2 regions of the uncultured Porticoccus sp. genome follow, and region 2 is predicted to be linked to the other one. Evidence: predicted binding sites of a transcription regulator. Region 2 holds the regulator's gene; the other holds the start of a gene.
The links. The regulator LexA, encoded in region 2, represses DNA repair genes until DNA is damaged. The targets are predictions, from matches to a motif close to ACTGTNTNTANANACAGT.

Region 1: the regulator LexA is predicted to act here: its motif matches at 2,099-2,116, upstream of ruvC (crossover junction endodeoxyribonuclease RuvC).

Annotation. Positions count from the first base shown of each region.
Region 1 covers NZ_CAXBHS010000001.1:384,802-389,181, forward strand. The annotation lists gene aspS (aspartate--tRNA ligase) at 1-767, shown strand, start outside; gene AACZ64_RS01810 (YebC/PmpR family DNA-binding transcriptional regulator) at 858-1,604, shown strand; gene AACZ64_RS01815 (hypothetical protein) at 1,682-1,993, shown strand; gene ruvC (crossover junction endodeoxyribonuclease RuvC) at 2,133-2,651, shown strand; gene ruvA (Holliday junction branch migration protein RuvA) at 2,685-3,287, shown strand; gene ruvB (Holliday junction branch migration DNA helicase RuvB) at 3,311-4,348, shown strand; gene ybgC (tol-pal system-associated acyl-CoA thioesterase) at 4,345-4,380, shown strand, end outside.
Region 2 covers NZ_CAXBHS010000012.1:46,257-50,636, reverse strand. The annotation lists gene topA (type I DNA topoisomerase) at 1-575, shown strand, start outside; gene AACZ64_RS11255 (DUF6586 family protein) at 588-1,100, shown strand; gene AACZ64_RS11250 (hypothetical protein) at 1,214-1,462, shown strand; gene lexA (transcriptional repressor LexA) at 1,538-2,155, opposite strand; gene AACZ64_RS11240 (TIGR00730 family Rossman fold protein) at 2,377-3,033, shown strand; gene AACZ64_RS11235 (DUF6763 family protein) at 3,063-3,380, opposite strand; gene nagZ (beta-N-acetylhexosaminidase) at 3,701-4,380, shown strand, end outside.

The sequences.
Region 1 (4,380 bases), on a different contig from region 2:
ATGATTACACCAAGTTTGTTGGTATTTACGGTGCCCGGGGACTGGCCTATATCAAGGTCAATAACAGGGACGATCTGGAGGAAGGGCTGCAATCCCCCATCGTCAAGTTTCTGCCGTTGGACGTGCGTGCTGCCATACTCGATCGCACCGCTGCTGAAAATGGCGACCTGATTTTCTTTGGTGCAGATAACCACCGTGTTGTCACCGAAGCATTGGGTGCCCTGCGCTGTAAACTTGGTGCAGACCTGAATCTCTACACCTGTCAGTGGGCGCCGTTGTGGGTGGTCGACTTCCCGATGTTTGAAGAAGATGGAGAGGGCGGTTGGACCTCCCTGCATCATCCTTTTACCCGGCCGGCCTGCTCGGTGGAAACGCTCGAGGCCGACCCGGAAAAAGCCCTGTCGATTGCCTACGATATGGTGTTGAACGGCACGGAGCTCGGTGGTGGTTCGATTCGTATCCATAACCCCGATATGCAGCATGCGGTCTTTAAGGTGTTGGGTATCAGTGAAACAGAAGCGGATGAAAAATTCGGTTTCCTGATCGATGCCCTGAAGTTTGGTTGCCCCCCCCATGGCGGGTTGGCATTTGGTTTGGATCGACTGATCATGTTGATGACCGGTAGTCATTCGATTCGGGATGTGATCGCTTTCCCGAAAACCCAGACAGCGGCCTGTGTGATGACTGATGCGCCGGGTGGGGTTGATAATCGGCAATTGCGTGAACTGAATATTCGTTTGCGGGAGAAAAAACCGGCGGATAACTGATCTATTCCGCAGTGCGCTGACCGGCGCAACACGATAAAAAACGACTGTTGGTGAAACGACTACAGCTCGGAACGATGGGAGATTTTTGTTATGGCAGGTCACAGCAAATGGGCCAATATCAAGCACCGCAAGGCAGCGCAGGATGCCAAGCGCGGCAAGGTATTCACCAAACTGATTCGTGAGCTGGTTGTGGCTGCAAAATCCGGTGGACCTCTGCCGGAAGACAACCCCCGGCTCCGCGCCGCAGTGGACAAGGCGCTCGGTAATAACATGAAGCGCGACACGATTGATAAAGCCATTGCCAGGGGTGCGGGTGCCGGTGAAGGCGATAATTATGAAGAGGTGACCTACGAGGGTTACGGGGTCGGTGGTATCGCCGTGCTGGTGGACTGTATGACGGATAACCGCAATCGTACGGTTTCCGATGTGCGCCACGCCTTCACAAAGCGCGGTGGCAATCTGGGCACGGACGGATCGGTCGCCTACCTGTTTAAACGTACCGGTCAAATCAGTTATTCCGCCGGGGTTGATGAAAACCGGTTAATCGAAGTGGCCCTGGAAGCGGGCGCAGAAGATGTGGTGACCAATGACGACGGTTCCATGGATGTGCTCAGCGCATGGGAAGACTTCAGCGCAGTCAAAGAAGCCCTGTTGGATGCCGGTCTTGAGCCGGAAAACGCAGAGGTCACCATGCTGGCATCCATTACTGTTCCAGTTGACCTGGACGGTGCGGAGAAATTGCTGGCGCTGGTGGATCATCTGGAAGATCTGGACGATGTGCAGAATGTATATACCAATGCGGATATTCCCGCGTCGGTGATGGCTGAGCTCGGCTGATGATCGGTTGGGCCAGAGAGTAAACCCGGGTGTATCCCGATATTGTTAACAGAACGAGTAATCACAGGAGAGACAGGATGAAAGTACTTCAGAAAACTGACGAGTACACCATTTATCAAAAACGCTCAGGTCGCTATGCCGTTGAAGGCGCTGACAAGAAGATCATTAATGGTGACGAAAAAGTCAGCATTCTGATCGCTGCGGGTGTCGTCAAGCAGGCAGTTGCCAAACCCGCGCCCGTAGAAGAGCCAGCTGTTGACGAGGCCCCCGTTGAGGAAGCCCCGGCAGAAGCAGCTCCAGAAGAAGAGGCTGTGGCAGAGGAAGCGCCTGCTGATGAAACACCCGCAGAAGCAGCTCCCGCTGAATCGGCAGATGAGGAAACCAAATAAAAGTTGTTGTGTGAATGCAAAAAAGGCGGCTGGCAACAGCCGCCTTTTTTAGTGGGTACAGTGACGATGGAGCCGTTGGCTCTTGTTTTTTCAAGCGATTAGGATACTGTGACAATATACAGTATTTCGGGCGATTCCCATGACACTGATTCTCGGTATAGACCCGGGTTCGAGAAAGACCGGTTTTGGCCTTGTCAACGCCGTTGGTTCCCACGCCGAGTATGTTGCCAGTGGCATTATCCGCCTGCCGGATGGCGCGCTTCCGGAGCGTCTCAAAGTGATCTTTGAGAGTCTTTCCTGCATTATCGAAGAGCACCATCCTGAGACAATGGCCATTGAGGATGTTTTCTTTGCCCGTGATCCCAGGGCTGCGCTGAAGCTCGGGCAGGCCCGTGGCGCAGCCATTGTAGCGGGTGTTGCCGCGGGGTTGTCGGTGGCTGAGTATGCTGCGCGGTCAGTCAAGCAGTCGGTGGTTGGCAGTGGCGCGGCTGGCAAGGAGCAGGTGCAGCATATGGTCACACGACTGCTGAAGTTGCCTTCGGCACCCTCTGAGGATGCTGCAGACGCGCTTGCAGTGGCGCTCTGCCACGCGCAAACAATCCGTACCACGGCTGGATTGCCCCCCGATGTTCGTTATGCCAGGGGGCGGTATAAATAATATGGCGAGTCCTATAAAGAGAGGAATTGCGAGGTGATCGGAAGAATTCATGGCACATTATTGGAGCGCAAGGCACCGGAACTGCTAATTGATGTGCAGGGTGTCGGCTACGAAGTATTGGTGTCACTCAATACGTTTTTTGATTTACCGGTACCGGGGCAGACGGTGACTCTCCATACGCACTTTGTGGTGCGGGAGGATGTGCAGCAACTTTATGGTTTTGCCGATACTGTCGAGCGCGAGTTATTTCGCAGCCTGATCAGGGTCAGTGGCGTGGGGCCGAAAATGGCGCTGGCCATTTTATCCGGAATGACGGCGGCTGATTTTTCCCATTCAGTACAGCATAACGATACCGCGACCCTGGTGCGATTGCCCGGCGTCGGTAAAAAAACAGCCGAGCGTCTGATTGTGGAAATGCGGGATCGTCTCAGTCATTTTTCCACTGATTCGGCGGACTCCCCCGTCACTGGTCAGGCAGCACGACAAACCGATACGGTCAGGGAGGCCGAGAGTGCACTGATTGCACTGGGTTACAAGCCCCAGGAGGCGGCCCGGATGATAACGGCTGTAGCCAGTGAAGGGCAATCCAGTCAGGAATTGATTCGCCTTGCCCTGAAAAGCATGGTTAAAAGCTAGCCCGTGCAAGATATACTGCCCCCATGATTGAGAACGATCGCCTTATATTCCCAGAAGCTTCCGTCCAGGAGGAGCGCTTTGATCGTGCGATTCGTCCCCTGAGTCTGGCCGACTACGTCGGGCAGCAGGCGGTGCGTGAGCAGATGGAAATATTTATCGGTGCCGCGCGCAAGCGTGGTGAGCCACTGGACCACACACTGGTCTTTGGCCCCCCGGGTCTGGGCAAGACCACGCTGGCCCATATCATTGCCAACGAAATGGGTGTAGATCTGAAAACCACCTCCGGTCCAGTGCTGGAGAAAGCCGGTGATCTGGCGGCCCTGATGACCAACCTGGAGCCGGGGGATGTGTTGTTCATTGACGAGATTCATCGTCTGAGTCCCGTGGTGGAAGAGGTTATCTACCCGGCCATGGAAGACTACCAGCTGGATATCATGATCGGTGAAGGACCTGCGGCACGTTCCATCAAGCTGGACTTGCCTCCCTTTACCCTCGTTGGTGCAACGACCCGGGCGGGGTTACTCACGTCGCCGTTGCGCGATCGTTTTGGTATCGTACAGCGCCTCGAGTTTTACTCAGTGGATGAGTTGAGCACGATTGTCGCGCGCTCTGCGGATATTCTCGGCGTGGCCATGGGACAACAGGGCGCTATGGAGGTTGCCCGCCGAGCGAGGGGTACACCCAGAATAGCCAATCGCCTGTTGCGTCGGGTCAGGGACTACGCCGAGATCAAAGCAGATGGCAAGATCAGTGCGGAGGTAGCCGATCAGGCGTTGAATATGCTCAATGTGGATGCCAATGGTTTTGATCATATGGATCGACGGCTGATGTTAACCATCATGCAGAAGTTTGATGGGGGACCTGTGGGGGTGGACAGTCTGGCCGCCGCGATCAGCGAAGAGCGGGGAACGATCGAGGATGTACTGGAACCGTTTCTGATCCAGCAGGGATACTTGATGAGAACCACTCGGGGTCGAATGGTTACAAGCCTTGCCTACCAGCACTTCGGTTTGAAAAGTCCACAAAAAATTGACCAACAACTGGATTTCATGGAGAAATGACCAGCGAATATTGTCTACCGATCCGCGTGTAT
Region 2 (4,380 bases):
TGCACGTCTGTGGCAACAACCCCGACTGCGATGGCTTTGAAGTGGAAACCGGCGTTTTCAAGCTCAAGGGGTATGAAGGCCCGCTGATTGAGTGTGATAAATGCGGTAGCGATATGCAGCTCAAGTCGGGCCGTTTTGGCAAATATTTCGGTTGTACCAACGATGCCTGTAAGAACACCCGCAAGTTACTCCGGAGTGGTCAGCCCGCTCCCCCCAAGATGGATCCTGTACCCATGCCAGAGCTCACCTGCGAGAAAGTAACGGATCATTATATTCTCAGGGATGGCGCATCCGGTCTGTTTCTGGCGGCCAGTCAGTTTCCCCGGCATCGTGAAACCCGCGCGCCTTTGGTTGCCGAGTTGCTACCCCATACAAAAGAAATTGATCCGAAGTATCAGTTTCTCTTTGATGCTCCCGTCGCCGACCCCGATGGTATCCCCACGGTGATTCGCTTCAGTCGCAAAACTGGTGAGCAGTATGTCCAGTCTGAACAAGAGGGTAAACCCACTGGCTGGAAGGCGTTTTATGACCAGGGTGTCTGGCGGGCAAAGGATGACCGCAAGGGTAAGAAATAGAGGAGACTATCTGTGAATCCCTTTCTGCCGGCCGTCAATCAGAAGCTCTACTTCTGTGACTTGTTATTGCAGCAGGTTGACCGGAATCTGACTCATGTTGTCGGGCCAGCTGCAAACCTGCAGTTGGCGCTCTGCCAGTCAGCACTGTTCCAGCTCGAAGTCGCCTATCGTCTCTATCTGCGTGAGGTGGCGACTACTTATCGACATAGAGCTGCAGAGTCAATTTCATCTGTTGAGGGGCTGATTGCGGCGATGGAGTCCATTGATCAATCACCATCTGAGGCCGAGGAGTTGGCTAACCTGGAGGCAGATAAGGGGAGCTGGCTTGCCAACTTGCTGAATGCCCGAGATCGTCTGCTCGCGGTTCAGCCTCAGGAGGCGGCCAATGCTGCGTCACCCATTGCTGTGGTGCAAATTGAGCAGGGTGAAGACAGGGATGAGTTGAGTGTTGATTTGCTCAGCGGATGGTTGGAAGCCTTTCGGAGCCTGATTGAGCGTCATCGCGAGCACATGATTGAATGCTGACTGCCGTTGACTGAGCCGGCTTGGGAGCTAATTCTTGTTCTCGGGTTATTAATGCCGGACCCCCTCTGGTACAATGCAGGCATGTTGTTTTTGAAAACCCGATGGAATATTCAATGGCTATCTCCCTGTTTGAAATCGTAATTTTACCTGATGGAGATGTCGCTCTGCAGCGGACAGATGAAGAGGATGCGCCATTGATCAGAATCAGTTTTTCGGGAGAGGCCAAGGCGTTTCTTCAGGAGGCCAAGGTTGATGTCGCCAAAGCCATGATCGATGCCGGAATTGAGGTCTTTGAGGAGTTGGGTGCAGACAATTTTCAGATGGAAGAGGGCACCATGATCAAAAACCGGGTGCTTCACTGAGATCAGCCTGCCCATGACGGTCGTTTATCGTACAGTCGGCTCGACTCACTCTCAGGGCCTGTAGCTGGACAAATATTATTGGGGATTCGTCCGAATAACCCCGACCCCCAAGCCTTCAATGACAAAACTTTTTTCCCGCAAGTCGACCACAATGGGGAGCATCTCTTCGTTTTCCGGTTCGAGCAGTATCTCATGGCGTTTCAGGCTTTTACCCAGACGCTTGACAGTGACGTCGTCTTCAATACGTGCGACCACAATCTGGCCTTTCTGTGCCTGCCCCGTTTTGTGAACAGCCAGTAAATCACCGTCCATGATGCCGGCATTTTTCATGCTCATACCATGAACACGCAACAGGTAGTCCGCTCTAGGGTTAAACAGGTTGGCCCCGATGTCGAGATAGTCCTCAATGTTTTCTGCCGCAAGAACAGGATCCCCGGCAGCGACACGGCCAATCAACGGAAGGCCGGCGGGCTGCTCATCCAGCAGACGAATACCGCGGGATGCGCCTGAAATCATCTCGATCATTCCCTTGCGCGCCAGGGCCCTGAGATGCTCTTCAGCGGCGTTAGGAGACTTGAATCCCAGCTCGGTAGCAATCTCCGCTCTGGTGGGGGGGTAGCCTGTTTGACCAATATGTTGTTTGATCAGGTCCAGGATTTCCTGTTGTCGGGCAGTCAGTGATGTATTCGCCATTTTCTAACCTCGGGGCCTATGGGAATGTATTGCAGCAATCGACAGGTTATTGCCCATACTGCTGTAAATAAATATAGCCTGTAATTATTTACAGTATAAAGTTAAATTGATAGTGGGAAAAACTTTTTTCAACGTTATATTCTCAGGGTATCAGTAGGATTGCTGGCAAAGTGGATTATGGAAACACGATGACGGCGTTTTCTCGGACATTGGAGTAGCTTATGGAAGAAATCAAAATCCCCGAAGCCTGGCGTGTGCTGCGTATTCAGTCTGAGCTGGTGGATGGAATCGAGTCACTGTCAGGCATGGGCGGTGCGGTGTCTGTGTTCGGTAGTGCGCGCCTTCAGCCCGACTCCCGCTACTATCAGGAAGCCGTGGAACTTGGTGAGATTCTGGGAAAAGAGGGAGTGCCCATCATCACCGGTGGCGGACCCGGGGTGATGGAGGCAGCAAACAAGGGTTGTTATAGCACAGGCACGACTTCCGTGGGTTTGAATATTTCCCTGCCGTTGGAGCAGAACCACAATGCTTTTCAGGACGTATCGCTGGATTTCCGCTATTTTTTCGTGCGCAAGTTCATGTTTGTTAAACATGCCGTGGGGTTTGTCATATTTCCGGGAGGCTATGGCACCCTTGACGAATTATTTGAGGCTTTGACTCTGGTACAGACTAATAAAGTGCGGCCTTTTCCCATCGTTCTATTGGGGACCAGTTATTGGCAGGGCCTACTCGATTGGCTGAGGGAGACGATGTTGGAAAACGGCTGTGTCTCGGAAAGAGACTTACATTTATTTAGTCTGGTAGACGATGCCGAGAGTGCGGCAAAGATAATCCTGCAACATGCTCGCATGCTGCAGGCACAGGAGATCGCCGAATAATCCGGGCATCAAACAGTACTGCCGGTACCCTAAAAATCATCGAGCCCGTAAACGGTATCGGCATCAATGTCCGTCAATGGATCATTCCAGTTATCAGGGATAAAGATGTCATCTGGAAAGTGACTGTCTTCGTTGCTCAATTCATATGATGCCCGCCAATCTTCGGGTTGCTCAGCCGGTAGCAGTATCAATTGCTGCCAGGTTTCGAAGTCAATTTCACTGACCTCTCCGCCGACGTGCTGGATTTCTATGGAACCGCTGTGCTCGTCCAGAGCAACAACTTCGAAAATGTCATCCTGGGAGGCGTCCTCGTACCAGGCGCCAATGACTGGAACTTGTGAAGCCATGATTTAATCCTCCTCATTAGTTCATTGAACGTATCACCAACGGGAAAAAAGTGCACTGGCTACCGGGTGCATTTCTGACGAGTGGAATAGCCGGTAAACAGGGTGAAAGTTACTTTTTTATGAGCTTTTATTTAAATAAATGATGTAACTGCCTTTCCTGGAAGGAGATAATTTCTCTCATTGATCTGAAGTGATAATTCTTTAAGTGCTGAATGTCATAACAGGTTGTTTTTAAAATGAAAAATTCGTCTAATTTGTCAGAAGGTTGACAAGTCTCCGCAGCCTTCTTATTTTGCCCCCTGCTAACAAAGGTTTAAGACATGACGCTTGGTCCATTGATGCTCGACCTGGAAGGACTGGTGCTGACCCCGGAAGAACGAGTCCTGATTCTCAATCCATCAGTGGGCGGTATTATCTTTTTTTCCCGAAATTTTGTGAGTTACAGTCAGCTGGTTGCGCTGGTGGCAGACATTCGTGCAATAAGAGGTGACTTGTTACTCTGCGTCGATCAGGAAGGTGGGCGAGTGCAACGCTTTCGCGATGGGTTTACCCATTTGCCGCCGATGCAGATGCTGGGTGATTTATTGTTGAAGGAAGAGGGTGGTGAGTCACTGCTTCAGGATGCCGGTTGGCTGATGGCCTCTGAATTACTTGCCTGTGGGCTGGACTTCAGCTTTGCCCCGGTGCTGGACTTGGACCGTGAAAGTTGTGCGGTAATTGGCGATAGGTCGTTTGCTGATAATCCGGAGGAAGCCATCCGGGCCGCCCATCATTTTATTACCGGTATGCATCAGGCCGGCATGGCGGCAACAGGAAAGCACTTCCCGGGCCACGGAGGAGTCGTCGCCGACAGTCATTACGAAACTCCCTATGACAACCGCTCTCTTCAGCAATTGCGTGATCGGGACTTGCAACCGTTTGCGCGGCTTGCCGATGAGCTGGATGCGATCATGCCCGCCCATATTGTTTACCCTTGTGTTGAATCTGTACCGGTGGGGTT